Regions from separate parts of the Paenibacillus sp. JT22N7 genome, predicted to be linked through region 1. Evidence: riboswitches for the same ligand, from Rfam matches in the RefSeq annotation. Region 1 holds a riboswitch; each other region holds the start of a gene.
The links. Region 1 has a riboswitch for cyclic di-GMP ahead of AC50Y5_RS26695 (transglutaminase-like domain-containing protein). Riboswitches for the same ligand answer to the same signal wherever they lie in the genome.
Positions count from the first base shown of each region.

Region 2: linked by a shared signal. The riboswitch ahead of AC50Y5_RS19095 (fibronectin type III domain-containing protein) and the one ahead of AC50Y5_RS26695 (transglutaminase-like domain-containing protein) in region 1 are both predicted to bind cyclic di-GMP.
Region 3: linked by a shared signal. The riboswitch ahead of AC50Y5_RS10900 (condensation domain-containing protein) and the one ahead of AC50Y5_RS26695 (transglutaminase-like domain-containing protein) in region 1 are both predicted to bind cyclic di-GMP.

Region 1 is NZ_JBXENY010000011.1:196,049-206,518, forward strand. It holds gene AC50Y5_RS26650 (SPFH domain-containing protein) at 1-827, shown strand, start outside; gene AC50Y5_RS26655 (hypothetical protein) at 952-1,401, shown strand; gene AC50Y5_RS26660 (hypothetical protein) at 1,450-2,001, shown strand; gene AC50Y5_RS26665 (hypothetical protein) at 2,172-2,483, shown strand; gene AC50Y5_RS26670 (hypothetical protein) at 2,702-3,052, shown strand; gene AC50Y5_RS26675 (DJ-1/PfpI/YhbO family deglycase/protease) at 3,148-3,669, shown strand; gene AC50Y5_RS26680 (response regulator) at 3,944-5,107, shown strand; gene AC50Y5_RS26685 (GNAT family N-acetyltransferase) at 5,156-5,650, opposite strand; gene AC50Y5_RS26690 (hypothetical protein) at 5,887-6,348, shown strand; cyclic di-GMP riboswitch class I at 6,708-6,792, shown strand; gene AC50Y5_RS26695 (transglutaminase-like domain-containing protein) at 6,806-7,621, shown strand; gene AC50Y5_RS26700 (SdrD B-like domain-containing protein) at 7,905-10,470, shown strand, end outside.
Region 2 is NZ_JBXENY010000007.1:27,018-37,487, forward strand. It holds gene AC50Y5_RS19090 (fibronectin type III domain-containing protein) at 1-919, opposite strand, end outside; gene AC50Y5_RS19095 (fibronectin type III domain-containing protein) at 1,949-6,067, opposite strand; cyclic di-GMP riboswitch class I at 6,307-6,407, opposite strand; gene AC50Y5_RS19100 (class II aldolase/adducin family protein) at 6,837-8,117, opposite strand; gene AC50Y5_RS19105 (NAD-dependent malic enzyme) at 8,439-9,857, opposite strand; gene AC50Y5_RS19110 (response regulator) at 9,960-10,470, opposite strand, start outside.
Region 3 is NZ_JBXENY010000003.1:544,728-555,197, forward strand. It holds gene AC50Y5_RS10895 (non-ribosomal peptide synthetase) at 1-1,058, opposite strand, end outside; gene AC50Y5_RS10900 (condensation domain-containing protein) at 1,120-1,782, opposite strand; cyclic di-GMP riboswitch class I at 1,981-2,068, opposite strand; partial or broken gene AC50Y5_RS10905 (transposase) at 2,421-2,558, shown strand; partial or broken gene AC50Y5_RS10910 (aldo/keto reductase) at 2,609-2,952, opposite strand; gene AC50Y5_RS10915 (MFS transporter) at 2,969-4,108, opposite strand; gene AC50Y5_RS10920 (TetR/AcrR family transcriptional regulator) at 4,325-4,870, shown strand; partial or broken gene AC50Y5_RS10925 (TetR/AcrR family transcriptional regulator) at 5,490-5,758, shown strand; gene AC50Y5_RS10930 (alpha/beta hydrolase) at 5,877-6,773, opposite strand; gene AC50Y5_RS10935 (methyl-accepting chemotaxis protein) at 6,820-8,274, opposite strand; gene AC50Y5_RS10940 (hypothetical protein) at 8,351-9,013, opposite strand; gene AC50Y5_RS10945 (hypothetical protein) at 9,052-9,585, opposite strand; gene AC50Y5_RS10950 (Sir2 family NAD-dependent protein deacetylase) at 9,781-10,470, opposite strand, start outside.

The sequences.
Region 1 (10,470 bases):
TGTTCAAAAAAGTGAGCCTGCTTGAAATCAACGCCTACATCGGCGAAATTTCCAAGCACGTCGAAGAACGAGTTGGGGCGCTGATGCACCCATTCGGCATTCGGCTCGTTAATTTCTTCATTGATTCCATCAGTACACCGGAGGATGATGCCTCGCTGAAACGGCTGCGCGAAGCGCTTGCGCGCAAAGCAGAGATGGACATTATCGGCTACAACTACCAGCAGGAGCGTACCTTCGACACCTTGGAGGGCGCAGCGAAAAATGAAGGCAGCTCGCAAGCTGGCGTCATGGGCGCAGCCCTCGGACTTAGCATGGGAGCGGGAATTGGCGGCATATTCGGCAGCCAATTTGGACAGCTGGGCGAGCAGCTGTATGGAGCAGCCGGCGCAGCTCAGGTTTGTCCAAGCTGTCAGAGCCGCAACGATGCGCAGGCGAAGTTTTGCAACAGCTGCGGCAAAGGGCTTGCCGGCAGCTCCGCTAGTGGTCAGGCGGGAGCGCCGAGACCGATTCATAATTGCGATAAGTGCGGCATGCCGCATCGGGAAAATTCCAAGTTTTGCGCCAATTGCGGCGATGCTTATAATCCTTGTCCAAGCTGCGGCGCGGATTGTGCGGAGGATGCAGTCAATTGCACCGCTTGCGGCGAGACGTTGCCGCGTCCGTGTAGAGGCTGCGGCGAGCAAATAGCTGCAAGTGCTAAATTTTGTCCGCACTGTGGAACCAGCAACAGCAGCGGCAGCCAGCAATGTCCGGGATGTCGTCATGAAGTGCAGCCGGGGCAGAAGTTTTGTCCGGAATGCGGACATGGACTTGCTGGCAGAGCATAGCTCCTTTGCTGCTCGAGTGCAGTGCATAGGGGACGCAAATATTGGGCTGTGGCAGCTATCAAAAGCAGCACATTACTGCGCGTGAGACGTAATGGCGTTGCTGCTGGGAAAGAGGGAAAGCTTCATGAGTTTGCTGTTTCGCGTAATTGGAGTGGGATTTTTGCTAATTGTAGGTTATATGCTAGGCGGTTTCGATAATAGGCCAAGTTCGCTTTTATTTACACAAAAAGTAGGAATATATTTATTAGGAGCGATTCTTCCTGCTTTGTTCTTTTTTATTATGGCGTATTTTTTTGCCAAGAGTGAGAAGAAGCGTGATGACGCATGGGTCGCAAACATCCGGGCGACCCATGCCACGATACAACAAAATACCTTCGAGGCTAAAAAAATGGCCGACGAAATGAGGCATGCCCGTTTGCAGAGAGAGCAGGCAAGGGAAGGCAGGGCTCCAGCGGGCAGCTCAGGACAAGGGAGAAAATCTGTTGCTTGCCCAAGCTGTGGCAACCATACGATGCTATGGCCTAAACAAACAATCCTCTGCGAATATTGCCATGCAAGTATTGAATACCGCTAGGTGTAAAGGCTCCTATGCCATGCAGAGCGAAAGACGGGGTGAATGAAAATGGCAGCTGGTTTTTGGCACAAGGCAATTGGCGTATTCTGGGCTGCTTTAGGTCTCATCTTATATCCGAATACATTGAGCCCAAGTTATGGAGTAGATGGACTCATAGCCTCTTGGGTTGTCTTCTCTTTATTTCCTGGCGTTTCGCTTTTTTGTGTTGGGGTAAGGAAGAACAGGCGTTTTAATTGGAAGCAAAAATATTTAAATGAACAAGAGCCATATCTAGTCCAGTTTCGACTGGAGCTACAGAAGCTGGAGCATGAGCAGGAGTTTGGAAGAGAAGAGCGCGAACGAGCCGAAGAGACTGAAGAAGCGGCTAGGCTAGAGGCTGAGAAGGAAGCGGCACTGGCGGCTATACGAGCAGAAACAGAGGCAGCGGCAAGGCGCGAAGCCGCGAGCCGTACATCACCAGCCCCACCTCCATCGTCGTCTCCGCCACCACCCCTCATGCCCAAAAATATTAGCTGTGCGGGCTGTGGCGCGAGAAAGGTGCTGCAGCCCATGCAGAGCGTGGAATGCGACTATTGCGGAACGGTGCTGGTGTATAGTTAATTTTAAGCCAGCCTATTTGAGGGTCTCCAAAGAGAAATAAGAGCAGCAAGCGTTTAGCCTATAGCGGGTTTAACGGATGCTGCTTTTTTTACTAGGGTAAGAGATTCAACATTGTAGCAGCTTATGATCCCTAATGATTGCAGCAACGAAAAGGAAGAGGGGAAAGCGAGATGGGTGGAGTTCTTAAAATAATTGCAATTGGTTGCCTTGTAAATGGCATGCTGTATATGCCCTTATATAGAGCAGGAGAGATGTCATTCGCGGAGCAGGCTTTATTTTTCGGCAAATATTTCGGGATAACAGCGGCAGTCATATATATATTGGCGGCAATGATCGAGAAGGTCGATAAAATAAAACAAAAAGAATACATGGAAAAAGCACAGAAGTATTCAGCCAGCTTGGAGCAGCGTTTGCTTGAGATGCAAAACGAAACAAGTGAGCTGAAGAGGGCAAGACTTGCAAGAGAACAACATTTAAATTAAAGAGACTGGACGATGATACAGAGGCGGGATGAGCAATGCGGAAGGGATACGATTCATCTAAAATGATTTCGTATGCAAATGGAATTGTGTGGTTAGTTATTGGTGCTTTCTTTTTTAAAAATGGAATATCGACTCCAAATCGGGAAGAATTGATGTTTTATATTCTTCTTTATTCCCTGATTTTCGTTTTCCCAGCATGGATTGGAGTGTACCTTGGTTTGCGCTATTCGAAACGTAAATCAGTCCAAAAGAAACATAAGGAAGCGATTGATTCTTTAGAGCTTGAATTGCATATCGCAAGACAAGAGCTAGTGCATGAGAAAAGTCTTGCTGAAAATGAGGAGCAAGCGAGGAAATCTGCAAGGGAAGCGGAGGAGCATGCGGCAGCAGCTGCCCGTTTAGTAGAGCAGACAGAACACCATAATGCAAGGCAAAGCCCTCCGCCCCCGTCTGCCCCGCCGTCCGTGCCTAAATCAATCAGCTGCCTGGGCTGCGGTGCGAATAAGGTGCTACTTCCCGAGCAAAGCGAGGAATGCGACTATTGCGGGAGGATGCTCGTGTATCGTTAATGGCATCTGAGCGTCAGGATTTGTTTGCGAAACCTTTTTTTAGGGTAAAGTAACATAGAGCCCAAACAAGAAGGAGCGTGTAAATGATGACGCAAATGAAGAAGGTGGCTTTTCTGCTGGCCGATGGCTTTGAAGATTCAGAAATGCAAAATCCGTATGATGAAATGGTGAAAAATGGCCATGAGGCGGTTATTATAAGCTTGCGCAGCAATGAGGAACTAAAAGGCAAGCAGGGCACAGTTGCCTATAAGTCGCATCTTGCGATTAATGAGGCGAAGGCGAGCGATTATGCGGCTATTATTATTCCTGGCGGCGCATCACCTTCCCACTTGAAGGAAGATGCGGCCGTGCAAGCTTTTGTCAAAGAGGCTGATGAAAAAGGCATTACCATTGCTGCCATTTGCCATGGCCCGCAAATTTTGGCGGAAGCTGGTTTGCTGCAAGGACGCACACTGACGGCTTATCCAGAGCTGGAGCAGGAAGTGCAGGCAGCCGGGGGGCATTTTCGCAATGAGGAAGTCGTAGTTGATCGTAATTTGATTACTTCCCGTACGCCAGAGGACGAGCCGGCTTTTATTCAAGCAACGATTGAACAACTGGGCGTCAACGCCTGGTAGACTGTCTAGCAGAACAACTGGATCGTGTATTCCATCTATTATCGCTGCGAGTTTTGCCTGTAGGCAAAACCAAAACCGCAAATCGCAAGAGCAGCAAGCGTTTGACCTGCCTTAGGTTTAACGCTTACTGCTCTTTTGCTATATAAATTTTCCTGAATTTGTAACGACTATTCATGCCAAATGATTGCGGCAACTATTTAACTGCATTATAATTGTTGTCAGCATGGCAGAGTTTGTGAACGAGTGGTTATTTCGTATATTAAAGGAGTCAAGCATGAAGGTTATCCTTGTAGATGATGAAAGCCTCGCTTTGGATTACTTGGAGCGGCAACTCGTGAAACTAAATAACGTAGAGGTATTGGGGAAATATGAGGATCCAACGGTCGGGAAAGAGCGGATTTTGCTTGATCTGCCGGATGTTGTATTTTTGGATATTAATTTGCCCGAAGTCAGTGGCATTGCGCTTGCCGAGCAACTGCTGGAGGTAAGACCAGAGCTGAATATCGTATTTGTAACCGCTTATGATGAATATGCAGTGAAAGCTTTTGAGCTGAATGCGCTGGATTATGTCGTCAAGCCGATCCATCCTGAGCGGTTAATGAAAACGATGGAACGGATTCAGAAGCGGCTGGACTCCCATGTGAAGGATAAAGGGCAGGCCGTGCAGCAAGTGATAAAAACGAATGAGGAGCAGCACCTGATTTTGCAGCTGCTGGGGCAGTTCAGTGTCGAATTTTCTGGAAAAAAGGATGCAGCCATACGTTGGCGTACGACAAAGGCGCAGGAGCTGTTTCTGTATTTGCTCCAGCATCGCGAACAGCTGGTAAGGAAATCGCTATTAATCGATTTGCTATGGCCCGATAATGGGACGGAGAAAGTATATGCCCAGCTGTATACGACGGTGTACCATATTAGGAAAACGCTTGATCAGTTTGGAAAGTGTTTTCACATCGCCAATACAACAGAAGGATACATATTGACACTTAATCAGGTTGTGCTGGATGTGGAGGAATGGGAGAGAGGAATTGCTGCTGCACCGCCGCTAGCGGCGGCAACCCTTGCGGAATACGAGGAGGCTATGAATCTTTATCGAGGCGATTATTTAAAGGATTATGATTATTGGTGGGCGGAGAGCGAACGCCAGCGCCTGAAGCGCCTGTGGCTGAATACTTCCTATCGCTTGGAAGCTTGGCATGTCGAGCATGGCCAGCTGGATAAAGCGATTGCCGGATATATTCGAATTATCGAGGAGCATGCGCAGGCGGAAGAGGCTTATTTTGCCTTAATGCAGCTGTATGCGTCTAAAGGGAATCATCTTATGGTTAATCAGCAGTACAATGCTTTAACCGCCGCGCTGATGGAGGAATTGAACGAGCAGCCAAGCGCATACATTACAGAATGGTACAAAGATTGGAAAAGCGGCGTTAATGGTTTGTAGACTGGTGAAGGAAACAAAATGGTAAATAATTGGAGGGGCAAGCGAGTGCTATTGACTTTTTAAACCATAGCCCTCATAAATAGCTCTCCAATCCAATGGCCGTGCCATTCTTCTTTCTACTTGCTCGAGAGGCTTAAAACCATACTTGGCATATAAAGTCTGAGCATCTTTTGTACCTAGATTAAAGCTTGTTCCTTTTAGTTTGGGGTGCTCCAATATGGTTTCTAATAGCCACTTGCTAAGTCCTATACCTCGAAACTCGGGTATAACAAATACATCCCCTAACCAGGAAAAGCGGACAAGGTCGGTGACAACTCGCGCAAAACCAACTAGCTTCGCTTGTTCCTTAAGCGGATTCCCCTGATAAATGCCGTAGCACAAAATGGAGTGTTCAATGGCTGCTTGTACAAGTTCTTTGTCAATTCCGTTTGCCCAATAAGATTCCTCGTTTAGAAATTTATAAATCGTTTCAATATCCAAATAAGCTTTATTTGTGCTAATTGTAAATCCGTCGCTTCTAGTCCAAAGTTTTTGTTCTTCCAAAGGGCTGCAGTCCTTTCTGAGTATTCCTTTGAATTATCATACTGTTGAAGGAATAAAAATTCAATATTCTATGCGGCCTATTATTTTGTAAGTTTTGCGAGATTAAACAGAGATTTTGTCGAGAAATTGTAGAGTTGCCCTATTTATAATGGAGGAGTAGGTGAAAATGGAGACGGACAAGCTTTACGAGCTTCATTTTCAAAAAAATAGCATGTCCAAAGGAATGGTTGAAGAAGATGATGATAACCGAGAAGCGGCAAATGAATGTCATTCGCCATTTTCGCTATCCTGAGCTGGCTTGCTGTATAAGCGAGGGAGCCCAGCACCTACGACAGCTGAATTTGAATCAAATGACCGATTACACCATCGTTCGTGGCTTTTATACCCATCATAGAGGTCATTTTATTGGCATTACAGCTACTTCTGAGGGGCCTTTGTTTTTTTATGACAAGCAGTATTTTCAGCTTTCGGAAGGGAAATTTATGATTACTCTGGAGCATGATGATAAGCGGAACACGTTTTCTTTTTGGTGGGACGGGGTGGAAATATGCCGCCTGAACTACCAGCGTCAGCTTTATCGGTACAATGAGGGAATCGTAGATGATGGTATTCGTGATTTTTTTGCGTGGCTTTATTTGTCGACAGGACCAAGGAAGTTTTGGAGATTCCAAAAGTTTTACACGGTCAAAAGCAGCTAAACGCTGTTTCGGGTATCGGAATTTTATCAACCGACATAGGATTGATAAAACGCATGATGGAGTTGAAGCGAGATGGGCGCAGAACATTTGAAAGAATTTCAAAGCTTGAAGCACGAAGATGAAATGCGGTATATGCTCCTGCTTAGAGACGTAAAGGGCATGCTTAAAGAGCGGAAGGAAGAGCCTTTTATGAAACGGTTAAAGCGGAGATGGATGAAGAAAAACCAGAAAATACAAGCCTCAGCCTGGAAATAAAAAAGATTTAACGTATTGTTTATTGCAAATAATGGGTATATACTAGAGATAATCATAGTTTAATATAAGGTAGTTTTTCTACCTAACACCACTTACAAAACTTTACACGATAACGGCAAACCTGTCGAAAGGCAGGGACGCAAAGCTAAAGGGCCTTCTCTATTATTAGATGGCAGCCTAGCCACCGAAGGGAGTTTTTTTTATGCGCAAAAGTTTAACGGTTATGATTTTGCTGGCGTTGATTCTGTCCGTGTTCCCTCAAGCAACTGCTCAAGTGGCAGCGGCAGCTGGGACAAGCTGGCTCGACGAATCCAATGTGGATAAAGGAAGCATCGGCATTCGTTATGAGGTCAAGTCAGGCGTAGATACAAGGCTGGTTGTAGCCAAAGACGGCAAAAATTATACGTATGCGCTCCGGACAAACCAGACAGAAGAATGGTTTGCGCTTCAACTGGGCAATGGAGATTATACGATTTCATTATTGGAAAACGTAAGTGGTACAAAAAAATATAGAGCAGTTCATACAGGCAAAGTTACCTTGAATTTGAGTGACAGCAGCCTCGTCTATTTGAACTCCATACAAAATATTGATTGGAGCAGCAACAGCAAAGCGGTTAAGAAAGCATTGGAACTGACTAAGGGAGCAAAGACGGATACCGAGAAGGTAACGGCGGTTTACAATTATATTGTAGCGAATATTTCTTACGATCATCAGCTTGCGGCTAAGGTGACCAACGATTATTTGCCTCAAATCGATCGTACCTTTAGTTCGCAGAAAGATATTTGCTACGGCTACGCTGCATTAATGGCAGGCATGCTTCGCAGCTTGGACATTCCGGCCAAGATGGTGACGGGCAAAGCGTCTGATGTATCAAATTATCACGCTTGGAATGAAGTATATTTGGACGGCAAATGGATCACGATCGATACGACGCTTGATGCTGGCCTGAAGAACAGCAAGAAAGCGGGCAAAATGATTAAAGACAGCTCGCGTTATACGGCTGCTAAAGTTTATTAAACGGAAATAAACACATATAACTCAATAGGTACACACAGAAGCTTCGTCTATCCTTCATCGGATGGACGAAGCTTTTTTGCAGTTATTTAGCTGACGGATAAAGGGGAGGCTTGTAAAGTTTTTGTACAGTTGGGCTGGATATAATTTTCTTATTTGAATACAAGGAGGAAGAGGATGGAAAATGACGTGGTATTTGTAAGGTAATGTTTTTGTACTAGGCATTATCGGTATTCACAACAAGAGAGAAACTAGAGGAGATAGAGAAAAAGAGAGGATTGATGAGATGCCCGCAAGTAGACAGAGAGCGATCAGGCACAAGATTTCCTGGATCATGCTGCTCGTTTTGCTGCTGCAAGCTGCATTACAGCCATTCGCAGCACCGGTACAGGCAGCAGGACCGATTACAGGGCTGACTTTTACAAAGACAGCCAGTGTGAGCACTGTTAATGTAGGAGATACCTTCAAGTATACGATCTTGTATCAGGCAGATGGAGCAACTCATGTCGGTAAGAATGTAACGATTGTTGATACAGTACCGGCACAATTTGAAATTGTAGATGGCTGGGAGGATGGAGGCTGGGATACGAAAAATGGCCAAACTCTAACCGTCAATGCACATCCATTGCCTTCCGGTACTTCGGTGAAGCTGGAAATTCCCGTGAAAGCGAAGCCGACTGGCTCAAGCTCGGTTGTGCCTACGACGAATACGGCGACGATTACACTCGTTGATTCAGCGGAAAGTACAACGGCATCGGCGAATGTAACGATTAACGCGGACCCGAATCCGGTAGCTACACCAACGCCTACAGCAACACCGACGGCGACGCCAACTGCTTCGACCTACGACAAGTGGTGGGCTTATAAAAGCCAAGCTACGGGATTTGGCAGCACAGTTCCGATTATTGGCGGAGCGGTTGAGTATACGGTAGGCATTAAAGGCGAAGCCGGCAATGCTAACCCTGGCAGCTTGAAAAATGCGACGTTAGTCGATACACTGCCGCCAGATGCTGTATATGTGAGCTCAACAGAAGGCGGTGTCTATGATTCAACAGCTCGCACGATCACTTGGTCGAATATTGAGCTTGCTTCCGGACAATCTTTCGAAGCGAAAGTATCGGTCACCTTCCCTGACGATTTAGGGTATGGTCATCCGACCGGAACACCGCTGGAACGCAAAAATAATGTTGAAATTTTGAGCGGTTATACGCTCGAAGGTGGCGGCTCGGTCACTGATCCTGAAGCTGATGTGACAACTAAATTCGGAGAGCCAGTATCTGGCGTTTCCGGACTAACCAAGTCGCGTGTTTACCAGTATCGCTGGCATGGCCAAACACAGAAGTTCAACATCGGCGGCATCAGCAATACGGGGACGAATGTAAATACCTCTTTGTCGAACCTGGTATTGACAGATGTGCTGCCTGCGGAAATGGACTACAGCAGCATTAAAATGCCAAATGTTTTCACTTCCCAGCTTCGTTATAAAACAAGCGATGGTACGACTGAAACTTGGCATGCGTATAGCGGCAGCCTTGCGCCTAACGGCACAATTACAGTGAGCACGACAGCTGGTACGAACCGCATTGTGCTAAATGCTGGCGAATTTTTGGTTGCCTTGGAGTGGTCGTTCAGCACCCTAGCTCCAGGAGGTACAATTGGCGGCATTGAAATTACAGGGACCGTTAGAGATTTTGCTAATGGCACGAACACCCCTGTCGTCCACGGTGATCAAGTAACGAATCAAGTCACGCTGGATTATCAAGCGCTGAATGTTACCATTCCGGGCCAATGGGATGACAAGCCTCAGAAAACGGCTCAGGCAGATTTCAACATCAACAATGAGAAGCCATGGCTTGTAGCTAATAAAGCGATTGGAGCGGGAAATTTCCGTCCACTCAGCACGGTGCCGTTCACACTTACGGTCCGCAACGATATTAAAGCAACGGGACCTTATATTAATCCAGTTGTCTATGATTTATTGCCAACAAGCTTTGATTATTACACGAATCCTAAAATAGCTGATCCTGCTGCGGCACTGGCAGCCTCGTTTACATTTACGGGCACGCCTGCTGGAGCAAGTGCTCCACAGCTGGAGCTTGTTGATAAAAACTGGAACGGTACGGGACGGACCCTTGTGAAATGGTCATGGTCCGACGACACCTCTTTTGCTCCAGGTACAAGCTTTGAAATCAGCTATAAAGGCGAGGTCCGTGCAGGTACGCCTCAAGGTACTACCTACACGAACGATATGTATATTACAACAAGCGATCCAAATTCAGAGTTCTGGCATACAGGGGATTCCGCACAGGATAATCCGCAAAGTTTGCCAGCGTGGCAAACACGCAACAATACGATTAAAGATACAGTTATAGGCTTTGATCCAACGGCGGGAACGGATGAGTTTTTTGTTCATGCTTCAGCGAACGTAACGGTACGCAAAGCATCTCTCGTCCAGTCGACAAAATGGAATCAAGGCGATTTGGAGCCTATTTTCCGGGCATCAGATGATGCTACGTATGATGGAGAACCAGCTCTTCCTGTACAGCCATTTGATTATGATGGCGATATTGAATACACCGAGTACCCGCGCTACAGCGTAACGTACGAAGGCGGAACAGCGGATTACAGATTGGCAGTTCGCAATAGCGGCAATACGAGACTCGGCGTCATTGATGTGCTGGATATTTTGCCGCATGTAGGCGATAATGCACTGCGCGTCAACAGCGGTTCGCCTTATGAAGCAAGGGGCTCCCAATGGCAGCCTAACCTAGCGGAAGTACTCTCTTCCGGCAATAAAACCTTTACATCCTCAGCGGCAGCGGGAAGCAGAACGGTAAACTACACGCTGTCCG
Region 2 (10,470 bases), on a different contig from region 1:
AAGTAATCGTCTGCTCCTTCTGGGATGGTGCAACCTCTATTTCCAGCGGAACCGTAGGCGGTTCTGGCAGTGTAAAGGCAGCGAGCAGCGGGCTCCAGCTTCCAGCTCCACTCCCATTTTTCACTCGCACCCGATACGCATGTCTCGTATTTGGCGTGAGCGAGCTATGGAGATACGTGTTTGATGCGCCATTGTTAACGATCGCTCCATCGACTTCAATCTCATATGTGACGGTGCCGCCCGTTGCGGGCCATGAAATGCGCAAGTAGCGCTGCGAAGCTTCTAGCGTTAGTGTCGTCGGTGGGCTTGCCAAGGTTTCTCCGTTCCTTGTGCTGCTCCAACCTGTTTCCTCTCCTAGTGCATTTTTAGCTTTTGCCTGGTACACGAGCGTTGTATTGGATGCTAATCCAGTGACTCGTATTTTCTTGTTCGTCGGGGTAAACCATACGGCCGTGCTGCTTAATCCTCCTGAACCATTCACATACTGAGCTCCAGCTTTCAATTGGTACTGTGTTCCAGCCGGATTTCCATCTTGAAACGTGACCTCAAGACTGCTGTCATTTGCTTGTCCTAGCACGAAAGATGGGCTTTGCGCCTTTGTTTGAACGCTTTTCGTTTGTGATCCAATATGTCCTACTGCATCTCTTGCTTCAAATTTCACGGTGTAATTCGTATTCGGGATAAGACTCGTCGCAGTATGCGCACCTGCGGCCAGCCAATCCGTTGCGCTTGTCCCTATCGTGAAACGATGTGGCAGAGCATGCAATCCTGATACCGTATCCATTGCTGTGCCCGCTACTTGGATAGTCGTATCCGTTGCTGTTGCCTGAAATACGCCAACTGCTGGAGCATTCTTATCCACTTGGAAAGCTACCGTATCTTGAATTTTTTGTGCCCCATCGTTCACCGTAAATTTCATCGTATGCGGGCCCTCACTCAATGATTGGACATTGAGCGCATTAAAGTTTACTTGCTGTGCTGTCGCTGTATTAGAGATGACTTTTGTATCTCTTGGTGTGCTCTCGTTATCTACATAATAGGACAGGGTCAGATTCCCACTTGCTGCCCCTGTAAGCCTGACTGATGGAACAAAGACAGACAGATCACTTACTATTTGTCCTGCTGTAGGAGAGAGAATTTCTTGCTTGGTAGGAGTTGCTATAGTAAAAGGACCCGCATACGCGTATCGTCCCCATAACCCTTTATCCTGCGATCGCATTCTTATATAAGCATTGGTTGTATTAGGCATAGCTGAAATATCAATTAAATAATCAGTTACTCTATGATTAAACTCGCCCCAGTCGGTAAAACCTCTATCAACAATTGAAGTCCAATTTGATCCCCCATCTAGAGATAGTTCAAGGCTGTAGTAATCTGGCTTCCTATGCTGTCTAGGATAATAACCTCTATAGATCCATGTCACTGGTAATTGATTAGTAAAACTAGACCCGGCTATAGGAGCAATAATAAGAGGGGGCTCGTTCAAGCTTCTGGAGATTCTATAGAGTTCGAAATCCGCAGAACTATAAGCTTTTGTACAATCCTTATTAAAATAAACAAGATAATCAGAAACGTAGTCTTCGCTTAATATTATCTCGTAATCGTAACTTTCATATTTATAATAACTCCATTGATTATCGACCCCATCTTTCAAATAACTAACATTAAATTTACAAGTTGGACTTATTTTGTTCGTTGGAAAAACAAGCTTGTAGTCATACTCATAATAGGTACTCGGATAAATTTGCGGCGGAGAAACCCTAACATTCACAAAGTAGCGTTCAAAACGATTGTCATCCTTAAAAGTCCTTACCAATTCCCAATTACCAACATGCACTGGCTCTGCACTATATACAGGAACCAATTCAGTAAACATGGATAAAAGAACAATAATAGCTATCATATTTTTCCGTAAAATGCTTCTCATCATGACGCTCCCCCACATATGCTATTCCACAATATAAGTAATTTTTGAGTAGTCATTTGTTTTCGCCAGAAACTCAATGCTGTTCACTATCGTTTTGTCGGCATTAATAACCTCAAACACGATTTCTCCAGGCACGAATTTCCGTACGATCATATTAGTACCTTGAATTAAACCAGTGCCCAGCTCGATTTCTGGCGTCATTCCACTGAGATCTAGAACCTCTACTTCAGAAGGCTGATAAGTTACCGTAATCGTTCTCTGTGTGACACCCTGCTTCTTAGGAGCAGCAACGACTACATTGAACTTATTGTCCTTGCCTGGGTTTACAATAATTTCAGGTATTGTATTTTTCTCTACTTTTTCAGACCATTCGCTAGAGCTGCTCGCCGAATGGGATCTAACCCGATAAACATGTCGTGTATTGGATTTCAGCCCCTGATGAACATAGCTGACCCCTGAAATACCTTCAATAAGTACACCATCGACTTCAAGGTCATAGCTTGCAGCTCCTGATACCGAGGTCCATTCGACAGTTATTTGATTTGTTTTTGCTACAGTAGAAATGATTTCCGGTACCCCTGCCGAGCTTATAGCTGTGACCGCTTGACTCCACTCGCCTATGGCGCTGCTCGATTTTGCTCGCACCCGATACACATGCTTTGATCCCGGAGCAAGCTGTGCGTGTACATATCGGGTCAGATTGCCGTTATCTACAATCCTTCCATCTACTTCAACGTCATAACCATTTGCACCGACAACGCTGTCCCACTCTATGGTAATACTCGTACTTGCGGAGAGAACTTTATGAATAACTGGAATGCCCAGCCCCGTACTTGCTCTAACCGTGTCGCTCCAATCGCCAGTCAAATCATTATTTTTCGCCCTTACACGGTAAACATGCAGCGAATTAGGCGCTAGCCCTGCATGTTTATAGCTAGTCCCCGTTGAAACCTCTACTAGCACCCCATCAACAGCGATTTCATAGCTAGTAGCTCCACTGACACTATCCCAAGAAATTGTGATTGTATCATTTGTTGATGCTGTCTTAACGTTTTGCACCTTACCAAGTGAAGTTGCTTGTGTAATGATCTCGCTCCAGGGACCGTTCCCCCCAGTATTTCTAGCTCTGATGCGGTAGGTATGCTCCGTAAATGGCAGTAAATCCTTATGCACATACGTTAAATTCAAGCCATTATTTACGATTAGCCCGTCCACTTCAATATCATAACCAACTGCCCCTATGACTTGATCCCAGGTTACGGTGATAGCTGTGCCTGTAGCTGTAGCGCGTATATTGGAAGGCACTCCCGAAAGTGTTGTGCGTGTAATGGAATGGCTCCATTGTCCAATAACGCCATTATTTTTGGCGCGTACCCGGTACGTGTGCTCACCGTTCTGCTCTAAATTGGAATGCAAATAGCTCGTATTCAAGCCATTATCTAAAACATTCCCATCCACCTCGATGTCGTAGCCAGTTGCCCCAGAAACCTCATCCCACTCGACTGAAATACTGGAGGTACCAGCTGCTGCATGGAGATTTTTCGGGACGGAAGGCACTGTAGTCGCCGTAACTTTCTCGCTCCAATTACTTGCTCCATTGCTATTTTTCGAACGAATTCGATACGTATGTGTTGTATTAGGCTCTAACTGATCATGCAAATATTCCGTTCCCGTTATATTGCTTTTAACTGCGCCATCCACCTCAAGATCATAGAAATCCGCCCCAGAAATAGAATCCCAAGTAATAAGAATCGATTTATCCGTTGCTGTTGTATTCAGCACACCAGAGGTTCCTGGAAGCGTAGATTTCACAAGTATTGGGCTCCATTGCCCTGGACCGCTTGTATTCACCGCTCTTATTCGATAGGTTCGCTGAATGTTTGAATTCAGATTTTCTTCAAAATAGCGATTCACATTGCCGATGTTAACGACCGTATTGTAGGTTTCCACCTCGTAGCCGGTAGCGCCCCTCACATTCTCCCAAGTCAAGGTCACTGAATCGCTTGTCGATTGCAGTTTAATATTCTCGGGGACATCCGGCAAAGTCCAAACCTCCGATACAGAAGACCATTCGCCCTTTAAATCGCCGCTCGTCGCTCTGACTCTGTAATAATGCACCGTGCCTGATGGCAGCAGCTCATGAATAAATTCATTAAGAATGCCCAGTGGATAAATGCTGCCATCCATTTCAACCTCATACCCATCTGCATTAAATGCAGTAGTCCAACCGACCTTCACCGCATTTTCAGATGGAATAGTCTGAATGGCAGGAGTTGCAAACGGAGATAGCTGACTAGCTGGTACAACCTCTTTCGCTCCTGAAGCGCTTTGCCATGATAAAATGGCTTTAGGCGATCCATTACGACTAACGTATTCCATTTGAATGTCAACCTTTTGACCAGCTTCTAAGGCAATAGAGCCAGTAAATAATTTATTTCCTTGCGCTGCCCACTCATCAATAATTAGAGTTCCATTCACATATAGTTTGACTCCGCCATTAACATCAGCCTCGAACGTATAATTTTCAGCGTAATAAGGCTGTATTTGTCCAGACCATCTAACAGAAAACCGTCCATCATTTAGGCCTGTCGAAGATACAGGAGCCTTGCCTTGCAAAGCGGGCTGCTCCAGCACCGTCGTTTTTTCACCATCCAAATTTTCCTCTGTAAAATATTCCGCCTTTAACCCTGCTGCCAAATATTTCAGCTTCGTTTCCCCTTCAGTACCGACACCGATGTTAATAATCGGTTTCTGATTAGCTGTAATACCGCCTCCGATGGCAACGATGCCTCCGGTCTCAATATTCAAGTGATTGTTGACATGCATATCGCCTTGAATAAATAAATCTCCACGTTTCACAGAAATATTGGCCTGCTGATTATTGGAAACCAAGCTGCCAACTACCATTTCCTCATCAATATTCATAGTTACATTTGTATTGATATGAAGACTTCCAGGTACAATGACTCTTCCTGCTTGTACATTAAGCAGACCACTGTTATAAGTAAGGCTCCCAGCTATGAAATTGTCCGCAATCGAGACACTAGAATTATTATTCAAGTGCAAGGAACCTTTAACCCACAGATTCCCTCCCATTGTCCGAGTCGAATCGTTAGGTTTTTTAATATCAATAGTCAGCTCAGTGTTCGCATTCATGCTCCCATTGACGACCAAAGTTCCATAAACCGTAATGGTGAGCTTATTATTCGTATTGATGCCCTCTGCGATAACATAAACCGGTTTCGTAGGAGAGCCCAATGTCAGTGAGGAATCTAAATTTAAATGGCCCACCGTCACAGCTACCATATCGCTGCTGCTGTTATTAATTGCTGCCTCCAGGCCTGAGGCACTGCAATTATTACAGGAAATAAATGAAGGATTGGATGCCGCCAGTTTGCTTTCCAAAGACGCCATTTCTGCATTCATGTAGCGGCTAATTTCCGGATTTAAATCGCCTACCCGGATAAAGGGAAGCGCATTATGCTCATTATTTTGATTGCCGGAAATAATAATTTTATTGCCCTGAAGCTTGTTTTGCTCCGCTGGCTTCCCAATTTGCGGTTTTGGAATCGTTTGGATGACAGGCTCCAGAGATTTAATTTCGATATATTGAATAGCTGTTGTATCTCCACTGCTGCCCGCATTGAGCGTCAGTTTCCCGTCAGCAATGACAACCCCCTTCTGAAAAGTTACTTGTCCACCAGCAGGCAGCTCCGTATTTTCCCAAAAAGTGTTGCCCTCTACATAAAGCGTATTATTGCTTTCATATACAGAGTTCCCGACACTGACCTTCACGTTATACCTGCCATTCGGCAGCTCAATCTCCCATTCACCGCCTTCTTGCACTTGAATAGAAGAGTTTAGAAGCGGCGCATCGTAGGTGCTTCCTGTAACCGTAGACTGCGCATGATCCATATTCCAACCGTAGAAGTATCCATTGTGTGGACCATACTCATCGCCATGGTCGGCCAAATAGCCATCTGCTGCTAAAGCATCAGTTGCTTTAAACTGAACATTAACACCTCGAAATGACGCGGCAGCCTCCGTGGAATTGCTCCAGATGGAAGGAAGGAACATTTGAATAATTAAAGATAAACATAATACTCTTATTACACCTTGCTTAATCTGACTAAAATACATTTGAATATCCCCCTCTATTAAGAAAAACGTCTGGCGGCGTCCTTTCTATTAGACGCCATCGTTTTGGCAAAACGTATAGAGAAAGTATGAGAAAATTCATATCCTTTCCTATACGTCAAGCGTAAACGGCTATCGCTGCTCTCTGGCGGCAAAGCTACCGTTTAGCGTATGAAATATAAGCCGTTTATAAGGATGAAACTTATAAATTCTTATATTTGCATAAAAAAAGCCCATTTACTTTTGGCGGCCCGGCTGTCATACGGCAACCATAATTATGGTTTTCCGTGAAGACCCGCGGCTTTGCGTCCCTGTCTTTCGATCAGGTTTGCCTTTATCAATTTCAATGGGCTTGTTGATTCTTAAACCTACATTTCTAGTAGTCTCCACGAAGACCCTCGACTTTACTCCCCCGCCTTTCGAACGAGTCTACCTTTCAGTTCAATTGATCTAATAGTTCTTTGTACTTAGTATATCGGTTGGATATTTGAAATTTTATACTACATAAGTCATGAAAATAAATATTTTTATTTGGCATGTCATTCCTCATTAACAGTGGACTCCTTATATTTAGTAAATTCTAGATCATACAACAGGAAGTTAATCCTATTTGAACTATTAAAAATCTTCCTATTTATCTCCTTGCAAATTATTAGTCGTATGATCAACAAAAAAATGCCCAACCCGCTAAACCACGGGCTGGACCTATCATTTCATATTTAAGTTCACTTTTTAAAACTCACATTACTATTAATTTAGGCAATATGGCCTACTACTTCAACCCAAAAGCCTGCTCCAGCTCCGCAATCCTCGACTGCTCCATATGCACAATAGCTCCAATGTTTTTCGCTGAAATGGTCGCTTTCGCGCTGTATTCGGCGACCTCCAGGCGGTCGAAGGCGTTCAGCAGGCTTTGCCCGGTGACGATGACGCAGTCATTTTCGGCAATGACGATGGGCGTGTTCTCCTGAAAAAGCTGCGCCGCCTCCTGCGGCTTCGTATACAAATCCCCATAAGGAAGCTTAGGAATATTCCGCAGCAAAATATAGCTTTCCGGAATCGTCCGCGAATCCAGCAGCTCCTCTGTCACCGCAAACGCCATAATATTAGGCGGATGCGTAATAATAATCGAGTTCACATGAGGCTGCGTCTCATAAATATGCTGATGAAACTGTACAGAGCGGCTTGGTACCTTGCCCGCCTCTTTCTTCCCGCCGTCAATCCGCACGAGATCCGCCGGCTCCACATATTTACGGTCCTGATCATACGGTGTAATAATGAAGGAATTTTCACCGACCCGATGGGAAAACGTGCCCTGCGTGCTCGTAAACAGCCGCTGATCGTAAGAACGCTTAATGAGCTTGCACATCTCCCAGCGTGCTTCCTTCTCCTCACTGCTGTAAAAATCCGGTACAAACTCCTCCAACAGCACCTCGCGCGTATCCGCCAGCTGATCGCCCCGCAGCGTTACTGGCGTCCCAATCCGGTTCGCCTGTATTTCCATCCGCGCACAATATTCCAGCGTCTCGAATCTTTGAAAAGCTTCAAATAAATCTCGGCCGCCTACGACGACACCGTGATTTTCCAGCATAATCGTGTTCAGCCCTTCGCTGAATACGTCCGCTATATTTTCACCCAGCTCCGCGCTTCCTGGCAAGCCGTATTTCGCCATGCCTACCTCGCCACAGATCAAATAGTCATTCGGAAGCAAGCGGACATTAGGCACTTTACGCACCATGCTGAATGCCACAAGCGCCGGAGGATGTGCATGAACAACCGCCCGAATGTCCGGCCTTCTGCGATAAATCATCTGATGAAACGGGTATTCGCTTGATGGTCGGTGATTGCCCGCGATTGTACCGTCCGCCTTCACACAAACGATGTCCTGCCGCGTCAGCTCCCCCTTGTCGATGCCCGCAGGCGTAATCCATAAATCACCGTTATCGTCCAAAATCGATAAATTGCCGCCTGAAGTCGTCGTCATGCCATAACCGTAAATGCGCTCCATCATCATGACCAGCTGATCGGAAGGATGTAATAAAGTAAATTCCATTTGTGTGTCCCCCTTTTTTGCGTTCAGTATCTTTGTTTATATTGTATTACTTTTGTTTGTTTTTGAAAGTGACTTTTCTTACATTTCTTTTAACCTTTTCGCGCAAAAATAAAGCGGCGTCCAGCAGCTTATCATCTTGCTATACACAAAAAAAAGAATGCCTCGGGTACATAACCTCGAAGCATTCCCATTTCAATCTATATAAGTCGAACTCTTGATTAGCATAGAACGATGGTCGTCACTGCGAGAAAAGCCGGACCTCCGTCCGCTGTTGTTTTCTGATTTCTTGCTTTAATGCTTCCTTTTTACGCCAATTTCAAACTACAGCTTGCGCTCCCGTCTGCGGGCAACTCCCGAAGCATAAGCTGCTTCAATGACCGCCTCTTTGACGCGATCCGCCACATGCGGATTGAATATGCTCGGTATGATGTAATATTCATTCAGCTCATCCTCGGTAACAACCGCAGCAATCGCTTGGGCGGCAGCGAGCTTCATTTCCTCCGTCACCCGTGAAGCCCGGCAGTCCAATACGCCACGGAATAATCCGGGGAAGCATAATACATTATTGATCTGATTTGGATAATCCGACCGTCCCGTCGCAATGACGCGCACAAGGCCTTCCACTTCCTCTGGCGTTATTTCCGGTGTTGGATTCGCCATCGCGAACACAATGGCATCCTTCGCCATTTTGCGAACATCCTCCGCCTTCAGCACGCCCGGCCCTGATACGCCGATAAAAATATCTGCGCCCGCAATGACTTCGCTCAGCTTGCCCTGCTCCCGGCTTGGATTCGTATGCTCCGCATACCATCTCCATGCTTCATGCTCGTAGCTGCTGCCAGCGACAAGTGCGCCATCACGGTCAACCCCGATGATGTTCCGCACACCTGCCGCGAGCAAAATCTTCGTGCAGGCAATTCCTGCTGCGCCAACGCCGCATAGCACGATCTTGCAATCTGCAAGCTGCTTGCCTGCCAGCTTGACCGCATTAATAAGGCCTGCAAGCAGCACCACCGCTGTGCCATGCTGATCATCGTGGAACACCGGAATGTCCAGTTCCTCAATAAGACGCCTTTCAATTTCAAAGCAGCGCGGCGACGAAATATCCTCAAGATTAATACCGCCGAATGTAGGGGCAATGCGTTTAATCGTCGCAATAATCTCTTCCGTATCCTGTGTATCGAGACAGATCGGGAAAGCATCAACTCCTGCGAGCTGCTTGAACAGCATCGCCTTGCCCTCCATGACCGGCATCGCCGCGAGCGGCCCGATATTGCCGAGCCCTAATACGGCGGTTCCGTCCGATACGACGGCTATCGTATTTCTTTTTATCGTGAGCGAGTGGGCCCGCTTCGGGCTTTCATGTATCGCCATGCAAATATTGGCGACGCCCGGCGTGTATACCCGTGACAGATCATCGCGCGTTTTAATCGTCATTTTTGGCGTGACTTCGATTTTGCCGCCCAGATGCATAAGGAAGGTCTGGTCCGATACTTGAAGCACCTTTACGCCTGGCGACTTATTTAATACGCTTACAATTAGCTCTTTGCGCTGCGTATCCGTTATATTGACCGTCACATCGCGAATCGTTGATGTTTTGCTTGTCCCGCTGACGTCAACCGCTACAATGTCGCCGCCCGCTTCGCCAATTGCCGTAGCAATCCGCCCGAAGGTTGACGTTTCCTTGTCCATTTCCAAACGCAATACGATATTCGTGCTTCCCGTTGCCGGCACTGCCACCCTGACCACACTCCCATCAAACGCTTGAGCGCTTGCTATTTGCCTTCATGTTAACGGTTACATGAAAACGTGGGAAGCTTTTGGCCATATTGTTGATTTTGGTCATTTTGGTCTTTGCTGCAATACGTAGCGATTGACCGGGCGTCCTACCCCGCCATAGTTGATTTCCAGCTTCACATAACCGCTCTTCTCCAAAAAATCCAAGTAGCGCCTTGCCGTTACTCTGGCAATGCCGATGCCCTCGGCTGCTTCCTCCGCCGATACCCCGCCCTCCAAGCGATGCATGGCCTCGACAATTTGCCGCAATGTGGCCGCATTCAGCCCTTTCGGCAGGCTGCTTTGCTGACCATCGAGCCCAGCAAATGAGGCTTGTTCTGCTGGCCCAGTTTCCTGCTCCCCATAACCCAGCTTCTGTCCTTGCGCCCAGTTTTCCCCACTGAGCAGCATGCGATCCAGCTCATCCTGAGTCACGGCCTTTTCTGCTGCCAACAAGCTTTCGTGGCGATCGCGATAACGCTCTAGTGTCTGGCGAATCCGTTCCAGCTTGAACGGCTTAATAATATAATCCATCGCGCCCCCGCGCAGCATTTCGCGAATCGTCTCCGGATCCTTC
Region 3 (10,470 bases), on a different contig from region 1:
TCAATTAACGTCTGCTGGCCTATTCGGCTCTGGATATTATAAAGCGGCACGTACTGATGCGCTTCGGTCTGCACCGAGAGTCTCTGCATTTCCGTTATTAATTGCTTGAAGGTCATATCCGGTACGATCTGAACACGAGTTGGGATTACGTTGATAAACAGGCCCACCATGCTCTCCACACCGCTAATCTCAGCGGGACGACCCGATACAACTGCTCCAAACAACACATCGCTGCTGCGCTGATAACGGCTAAGCAGAATAGCCCAAACGGCTTGAATCGCTGTGCTTAACGTAACCTGATGCTCTCTTGCCAGTCTAGAGAAAGCCTCACTGTCTTCCTCTCCAAGCTTAAAATGAAGCTCGCCTGACGAATAACCTTCCTCCCTGCGTCTGCTGCGCTGCTCGGCGAAAGACTCCTGCCCCTCAAATTCAGCTAAATAGCTCGACCAAAAGACAAGCGAAGCCTCCTTATCCTGCTTGCCAAGCCAGTTGATATATTCCTTATATGGTTTCGAGACGGGCAGCTCGTATGGCTTATGATTCAGCAAGGCGCTGTATATCTGAAACAGCTCCTTTACAATAATGCCAAAGCACCAGCCGTCCAGCATAATGTGGTGATAGCTCCATATCCATTCATACGTGTCCTCACCTGTCTTAAAAACGGTCGTCCGCATTAAAATATCTTTGGACAGATCAAATCCCAGCATTTTATCCTGCTGCTTGAAGGCAGCAAGCTGTCGCTGCTGCTCTTCTTGGGGCTGATCACATAAATCTATTTCCTGAACATGGAACGCTCGCTGCTTGAATACAACCTGAACCGGCCGGTTGATTTTCTCGTGGAGGAATACGGTACGAAAAATATCGTACCGATCCATCAACACGTTCATGCTTTGTTCCAGCAAATCTTTGCGAAATGAGCCTTTCACCGAAATGGCCAGTTGCTCCATATAATAGCTCTGTCCGGGGTGCAGAAGCGTGTGAAACAGCATGCCCTCTTGCATAGGCGATAAAAAATAAATATCTTGTACTTGATCCTTCTGAAAAGTAATCCCGTTCACCTGTGCTAGGCCTCCTTCTATCCATTCCGCAGCAAATTAAGCTGCGCGCAAATTCATTCTCTTAGCCAAACTTCTCTGCCAGCATGTCAAAAATATCTCCGACCTCTTCGAGCTGCAATTCACTCGCCGTAAAGTCGCTTGGTGTGAAATCTCTGTCCGTCTTGGCTGTGCAACACTGAATTAATACAAGCAAATGATGGTGGAAGCGATCCATCAGCTGATCTATCGTAGCTCGCAAATATTGCTTTTTATTGTAGGCGCAAGACACAACGAGGCGTTCGCCTCTTACCATACCGCTTAAGCTGAGCGCATACAGCGCTTCAGATTCCGGGCTTGTTTGCGCGCCCATATCGTATACGGATGGTGAAAACAAGTCTGTTTGCACCTCGCTGTCGAATTGCCCCAAATAGTTGAAGCTGATTTCCGGTTTGAATGAGAAGGTGAGCCCTGCTTTATGCTCATCAGCTGCCAAATATCGCAGCAGGCCATAACCGATTCCCTTATTGGGAATATGGCGCAAATCTTCTTTCACCCGTTTTATTTGATAGGCTAAATCGTCCGTATAGCTCATGTCGAGCACAACCGGATATTGGGAGGTAAACCAGCCTACCGTTCGTGATACGTTAATAGCTACAGCTACCGGCCTAATCACCTCCAGCTTGACTACTAAATCGGCTGGTTTGCCATTTTGCTGGACAACGGTTTTGTTCCCTTCCTGCTGCAATCCATTCCCTCATGCGATCTAAGCTTGAGAAAACCGCTCAAATTGGCAATACTCGTTCCGGGGTAAAACTGCTCGGTATACCAAATTCGTTTTTGCGCATGTGTTAATGGATAATAAAAACGTTTCATCAAATTACCCCCAATAACTTGTTTTGATAAATAAAAAACTGCCCGGATTTTGGACAGTCTGCTCCCATTTTCCAGCAACCTGTCAACCGTAGCATCGTCTGATGCCTTAGGCCATGGCTTTGCGTCCCTATGTTTCCATAGGTATGCCTTTATCCATTTTATGTTTGTTTTATTCCATTCCTAATCTATAAACAATCCGTTCATCAAATAGTTACGTTTTTTACATTTTTTTATATTTTCATTCGACAAAAAGTTTTTGGGAGAGGGGTCCTATTAATATGAAGAGAATGAAAGTCTATGGGAGGAGACGAAACTTGGATAGACTAGAACGAAATAATCCTGCGCAGATTTATCTTCCTTGATACGTAACGCTATGAAAATTTTAAAACAAAAAAGCCGCCATTTAGGCGGCATCAGGCTGTCGAGAAGGTCTCGACAGCCATCTTTATAAGCATTCAGTTTAACGCATCACCGCGTTTCTGTGGTATCGATTTTTCCTTTATTGTCTAAAAGGTTCGGCATATGTATTCACAAGATAATGGGCGTCCAGCCATTGATCCGCTTATTCTTTTCAAGATCATCTTTCTGGGCTATTTCTTCAGGTGTCAGCTTTATGGAAAGAGCAGCTGCAGCATCCTCAATATGCGATATTTTTGTAGCACCAACAATAGGTGAGGTTACAGGTTCTTTCTGAAGAGTTTCAGGCTTTTATCAATCTCGCTCATAATGGCCTTTCGAGAAAGTCCGGCACCGTTTGGACCTGCATGCGCCCATTCACCTTAGTAGCCAGCACGATTTCATCCCGATTTGCATATTCCTTTAAAGCAGGTCCAATAACCGCCTCACTTGATCCGGCTGAATATACATTAGCTGTATCAAAAAAATTGATACCAAGCTCTAGTGCTTTTTTAATAACGGGACGACTGTCTGCTTCATTAATAATCCATTGAAGCCCTCCTTGCACGGCTACTCCGAAGCCCATACAGCCCAGACAAATTCGGGATACATCCAAGCCCGTATTTCCGAGTTTCACATATTCCATTTGATTGTTCCTCCATTTATTCATTATTTTTCAACAAACGTTTCACAAATAAAGTGAACAGCAGCAAGGAAATCGCAACAGACAAAGCGCTGACCGTGAATAACGCCTGATAGCTCATATACTGGGAAACCCAGCCTAGCACGATCGCACCGAGCCCGATGCCAAGATCATTAGCAGTCGATATCGAGGCGTTGGCAACTCCGATTCGCTCTGGATGGGCCAGACGGATCGTTGCCGCTTGAAGGGCCGGCTGCGCGGAGCCAAACCCGATGCCATATAAAATCGCCGCAACAAGCACACCGCCTAAGCCGGTCGACATGCTGAGCACAATCAAGGCGCCAATCGTAATGACAAGGGCTGGTACGATAACAGAAATCTCTCCGTATCGATCCGAAAGTTTTCCCGAAATGGGACGGCTGAGTGCCAGTGATGCAGCAAAGGCCAGAAAGAATGCGCCGGAATTGACCTGAATCGACTTAGCGAACAGCGGAACAAATGTTGTAATGCCCCCATACGCGATAAACAGAAAAAAGACGGATGCCGCAATCGGCAAAACCGATTTTTCGAACAATTCTATTTTTCTTACGCCCGTTTTGGGCTGGAAGGGCATTTTTGCTCCTAACGTCAGGAGCAGCGCTATCGCAGAGAGGACGACGGCGATTAAAAACAAAGCGCTGTACGACTGGTTCTCTGTCACCCAGAGCCCGAACATCGGACCGACTGCCATAGCCAAGGTCATGGATGTGCTGAACCATCCCATTCCTTCGCCGCGGCGGCCCGCTGGAATCATGTCTGTAATCGCTGTCATTGAGGCGGTTGTAGAAACGGCCCAGCTCATACCATGCAAAATTCTGAGCCCCATCAGCACAACAATTCCTCCAACCCAGTTATACATATACATTGCCAGGATGAACAGAATAAGCCCCCAAATGAGAAACGGGCTCCTGCCGAATCGGTCCAGCATCCCGCCGACGATGGGGCGAAAAATAACGGCGGACAGCATAAACGCGCCCATCGCCAGCCCGACCTGCGATTCGCTGCCTCCCATCTGTGTGATGAATAGCGGCATCGTCGGATACAGCATATAAAAGGCATTAAACAAAAATAGGTTTCCTATCGTCATGAGCGTAAACGATTTCGTCCATAGACGTTCCATTGTTCTTTCCCCCCGTTTTTTACGTATAATCCCCGATGCGTTTTTCGGACATCAAAAACATTGAATTTCTACTATTCCTTGATTCATTAATGTACTCACGTCTATAATTATAAACAGACACCGAACATCTGCAATTGCTAAATGAGCTGGATTTGTTAAGTAATGAACAGTTGCATCATCATTGTCAATTATTAAAGAAAGATTGGTGATTCCCAGTTGGCTAAAGTGGATCGGAGAATACTCAAAACCCAGGAAGCGTTAAAAAAAGCGGTTATTGATTTGATGTCGGAGAAAAATTTTGATGATATTACGATCCAGGATCTTTCCGATAGGGCGAATGTGAGCCGCGGAACGATCTATCTTCATTATTTGGATAAATTTGATCTGCTGGACAAGCTTATCGAAGAACACATCAACGTCTTAAGAGAAATGTGTAAATCCGCAGCCGAATTGGAATTTACCGAAGCCACTTTGATGTGGACGGAATACTTTGAGCTTCATTATTCCTTTTTTTCCATGATGCTGGCGAGTAAAGGCGCCCCCTACTTTCGCGGCCGGTTTCTCGACTTGTTTATCGAAGAATTAACGAATGAGGTTGAGGTAACCAAAGGGAAGAATGAGAAGTTAAATGAAGATCTTCTAGTCAGGTTTATTGCCTCTGCTTACGTAGGGGTTGTGGAATGGTGGTTTACGAATGACAAGCCTGTCCCCCATCATGTCTTGGCAGAGCAACTGGGGACGTTGCTTGAGCGAAATGTGTAAGAAAAGGCCCCCATTATGCTGAGGGCCGGAGGCATCCCTTTTTACAGGCAGGCGCAGCTTCAACAAAAGTCCTCGCGTTAGCTGCATGCCTGCACTTCTTATCTAGAGTGCTGTTTGGTCGGACGATACATGTACATTCTCAGTAAAATAGCTAACAAACTAAATACCAAAAATATAATTCCTCCTAACACGATGTATCGTGTACCCATCCCTGATAAAAACAATCCTAATACGATGGGGTAAGTCACGACTGTTCTCATTGGATTTTTAGAGAGCAGCCTCCCTCCGATTAAGTTGCCCAGCAAACTGGCCAAGCCATATAAAAATAACGTCAAGCTTAACATTTTCCCCGAAATATGAGTAATGGTTTCAAGGTACTCTGCAATGTAACTGCTAACACTAGCCCCTGCTGAGCCTAAAAGTACAACAGCAGCACTATTTGGGGCAATATCCCAACGATCCCCATATCAATCGTTAAAATGCCGAAAACCCCGATAATTAAAATATACATAAATAAATGATTTTGCTTGGCCATGCCTAATGACTCCTTCACTTTCTGAAATTCCACAATATCATCTGAACTTATACATTGATGAATTATTGCTCGTAAAAAGCGGTTATTGCGTTGATGTCTGAAAAAAATTTCGATCAAATTACAATACAGGATATTTCCGACAGAGCAAATGTTAGCCGGAGAACGATATATCTTCACTACATGGATAAATGACGGAGGGGAAAAATCGTGGAATCAATGAAGATGTAACGGTACAATTTTTTGCACCAGCTTACGTAGGAATTGTGGAATGGTGGTTTCTAAATGGAATGCCCTATCCCCCACGTGTCATGGAAGAGCAAGTAGAAAAGCTGCTGGATATGAATCTTTCATAGTTCGATTTGCCGCAGGCAGACACCCGTAATGCCTATCTTAAACGCAATAATCCCCCAGACAAAGGCTGGGGGATTATTGCTATGAATGAAAATTAAACGATGAACTATTCATACTTTCCTATCCTTGTTCTCCTTTTGAGAAAGCTTCTTTCAGTTTGTCACTCATCAAGTGCCAGGCATCTTCCGCAACAGCTAGATCACCATAATGGGTGAATCCGTGCGCTGCTCCCTGATACTGTTTATGCAGCACCTTCACACCGTGTTGTTTCAGCTTTTCAGCATAGGCGCTGCCTTCTTCAGCCAACGAATCTTTCCCAGCGGTAATAACCAATGCTTCGGGCAGTTCTTGAAGGGCTTCTGCATAAACAGGCGAAGCTAGCGGACTATGGGCATCGTCTGCGGAAGCCAAATACATGGAGTTAAACATTTTTGCCATTTCCGCCGGGATCGCTTCCTCAAAGCTTGGTTTTAAAGCAGGATCCATTGCCAAATCCAATGGCGCATAATCAATAATTTGCAATACAATCGGAAGCTCTCTCCCACTCTGTTGATTTAACAAGCACACAGCAGCAGCCAAATTGCCACCTGCACTGTGTCCTCCGATCGCCATGAGCGCTGAGTTGATTGAAAATGACTCTGGATGCTCGTGAACCCACTTCGCAACGTCATAACATTCATGAACGGCTGTCGGGAACCTATGTTCAGGAGCGAGCCGATAATCGACATTAATGACGACACAGCCAGCCCGATGGGCAATCAATCGACACCAAGGATCATCCATTTCTGCCTTTCCCAAAATAAAGCCGCCTCCGTGCATATTGATGTATACAGGTAGAGAATCAGACAAAGCAGATTCCGGTGTATACACTAGGACACGGGTATCCCCAGCTCTGGTAGGGATAATGACCTCTTGCCTTTGTACAGCAAAGCTTGCGCTTGGCTGGAGCACAGCTCCCGTACCCACCACATTTTCACGAAATCTTCGCACCATTTCCAGTTGTTGCTTATGATCCATTTGCTGTCCATCCATTGTTAAACACTCCATTCTATTTTTTAAAATTTTATTTAGAGCTTTTCTCAATTAATTCCTGCAGCCGAATGCTGGAGTTGTTAATATTGCCGATAAAATTGTAGATGACATCGATATTTTTCTCCTGCTCTTGTGTCGTGGTCAGTACCCCTTCGGTTGCTGCTGCATGCTTTTGAGAAATACCCGAGATATGATCAACCTGCATCCGCACTTGAGAAAAGATTACACTCATTTGATCCGTCATGTCCAATTCCTGGGCTATGTATTGATCCATCTGTTGAAAAGTAGACCTGATGCTGTCAAAGCTCTCCAGCACTTGACCGGTGAGCGCCTCCCCTTCTTTAGCTGCCACGCTGCCGTTGCTAGCCTTTTCAACCACAAGCTGCGTTTTGCTTTTAATATTATGAATAATCGTGTTGATTTGTTTAACCGAGTTTAAGCATTCCTGAGCAAGCTTCTGAACTTCATTCGCCACGACCGCAAATCCCGCTCCCGCGTCCCCCGCCCTGGCGGCTTCAATATTAGCATTTAAAGCGAGAATGCTGGTCTGATCGGAAATTTGCTTAATGGCTAACAGGAAGGTATTCACATCATCCACGCTTTTGTTTAATTCCTGAACGGTAGTTAATGAATCCGATACGGCCGAGTTGATGATATTCATTTGTTTGCCCATTTGAACGATTCGCTCCGAGCTTTGGCGAACGGCCCTTCCGTTGCTGCCTGAGAGGTCGGCGAGATTGTGAGACAGCTGATTGATTTCCGACATCTTCCCATCCGCATGGTTCATCATTTCGCTTATATGAGCCATGCTTTCAGACTGATCTCGAATTCCCACCGTCACTTCCTGTATGCTGGACGTTATCGTATTGCTCATCTTCTTTAAAACGCCAATATCGTGATTACAGTTGGCAATATCGGCATTTAACGAGGAAGTGTTCTCGTGAACGACACCGACCATATTATCCCGCTCGTCCAACAGCTCCCGGGCTTCGGCTTCTTTATGCCGGCTTACATGAATGAGATCGTTTCCGCGTTTACAGACAAAATATAACGCTACAATCGTCAGTTCGATGAAACCGATCGTCATATAAAAGGTTGTATCGAATTGCTCGTGTTTGGAGTAATAAATGACAATATAGGATATATTGTACAAGCCTCCGAATCCGAATAGCAGCACTCTATTCAAATAAAGCGAAACGACACAAAGCACAACCATAATGAGCATGCCCGCACCAGCCGATTCGATATAGGCGGTTGTGCAGGTTAATATGGCAATCATCAAAGTAACCATCGTCTGAATCGGGTATTTTTTTCTAGACATTAGTACAGTCGCAACGACCAGCTCCAAAAACAGCGAGAAAACCACTTCAACTTTAACTTGGCCGCTAGCAAGAAAGAAACAGAAGGATAACAAAGCAAGCCATAAAATGCAGGCGATAATTGGGTTGACCTTTTCAGTGTTGCTTCTCAAAAAGCTGTTTTTCATTTGTCCTTTTCCCCCGAATGATAGTGTCTGATAATTTTTATAATGATTAAACAAATGTTAAGCACAATCAAACCAATTACATAGATGGGTCCACACCCTCTTCCTCTGTCAAAGACTCCTTCTTTTTTTTGCACAGCATATAAATGCCTATGAGAAAAAATAAAGCACTGCATGCCATCCCAAACAAAGCGCTGACGCTTATGGCATAAGGTGAAGCTTGCATCGTAAGCAAAGTCGTTTGAGTGACAACAATGGACACCATTGCATCAATAAAATTAAACATTTTTAGCGTTGAAATAATGGGATTTTTCAGATGCCGGTAAACGATATTCCCATAGATGGCTACTGCCAGCTTCGTAAAGGCGATGGTCGCTACCAGATAAACAATAAAACCGTCGAAGATAAAGACGTCTCTAGCCAGATACATGCGCAAACAGACCAGCATATAGGAGACACCTAGCAGGCAGAGAAAAACGCCACTGCGTTTATACACGCTGAATTCCAAGTCATGCTTTTGCTCAGGAGATTCGATCTTTTTGGCCACGGCATACATGTGAAGGGCCTGTCCTTTGGCGGCGCAAAGGATCAAATAATACAAGGCATTCGTAATGAACCAGCCGGAAAGGAGATAAAGGCCAAGGACTAGCTTGCCAATGCCAATAAAAATATTAAGGACAAGTGATGCGGTGTTTACGATGGCAGTTCGATCCTGAGCATTTCTGAGATAATGAGCTAGCATCTCCTAAATTTATAGCCTCCCTTCGGATCGTCATTCCTTTACTTTGCCAGCAAGTTATTTCCTTTCTGGCACACCTCATAAATTTCGTCATATTTTTGATCAATGAACGGAGCAACTTTGTCCGTTTTTTTCTTGCGAATGCTGCTGTAGCCATAATACGGAATGATCCACCCTGTGATACCGATGAGGGCCAAAATAACCGTGAGCAGCAGCATGCCTGCAGCATAGGCAAACGCCGAGCCAGCCATGAACCCCGTTCCGGCTACACCGACAACATAAGCAGTTGTAGAAGCAGCCCTCGTTATAGAACGTTCCAGTCTCTCGATATCCTTTACACAGGCTTCAAATTGTCGCTGCAAACGGGTCAGTTCAGCTTTATTGCGAATGTTGCGGTCCCGCTTATACTTCATCGTTACAGCACCGACGCTTTGGATTGGAGTCGCTTTTCCTTCCAGCGTCCAGCCAAAATGGGTATAGCCATCTGCATAAAGGGATTCTTTGCCGCGCTTTACCGTAATATCCTTGTATTCATAGCCTACAAAGTTATTTTCATTTTTAATAATCTCGCTCAAAATCTCTATCACTCCTTGCATAATCACCCTTCATTTGGTGTACCTATCGTATCGAACATTTGTTTATAAGTTGCTTATGAAATGTTTGAGAAATGTTAATACGTCATGATTTGCATAAAAAAAGCCTGAATTCGAGGTTTTCGAATTCAGACTGCTTGTAAGCGATAAAGACAGTTTCTCATTTTTCAACTTTTGTCACTTTGATAAGGCTGGTACAATTTCTTGAATGTCCTCGTTAAATGAAATAATAGTGCCTACTTTTTTTAAAAAATGATCTGGATCGCCTTTTTTCAATAAAACTAAAGGTTCATCCTTTACACCCAAACCTATAAACAGCCGCTCCTTGCCGATGGATTCGAGCACGAAGTTTTTGTATAACGCTTCTAATTCATAAAACTTCTCATCCTGCACAAAACATTTGTTGATTCTGATGTTTGGAGCCATTTCGTCGCCGCAGACAGGGCATTTAGGCACAAGCTCATGAGGGATTTTACACTCCACTGTGTTCTCGACCATATCTCTGATTAGTAATTCATTATTGTAGAGCCGGTCATGGCAGCCGACTGCACATTGCAGGTATCTGTAATTGCCATGAGTTTCAAATACTTTGTCGGGTGAAAAACCTGCGAGCTCAAACTGGCTGTCGAGCGTAGTGGTGAGAACGAAATATTTTTTGTCCTTAACCAAGCGGTATATGTCCTGGTAAAGCTTTGTCGGCCCCGTCTCAAAACGATTAAGGCGAATACGTTTTGCCCAATACCCCCATCTGTCCTCCTGTGTAGGAAACGGGTAAAAACCGGAAGAATACATATCTGTTAAATCGAATTTGCGAATAAATGGGCCGAAATTATCTGTAAATCTTTTTCCGCTGTAGGTTATACCAGC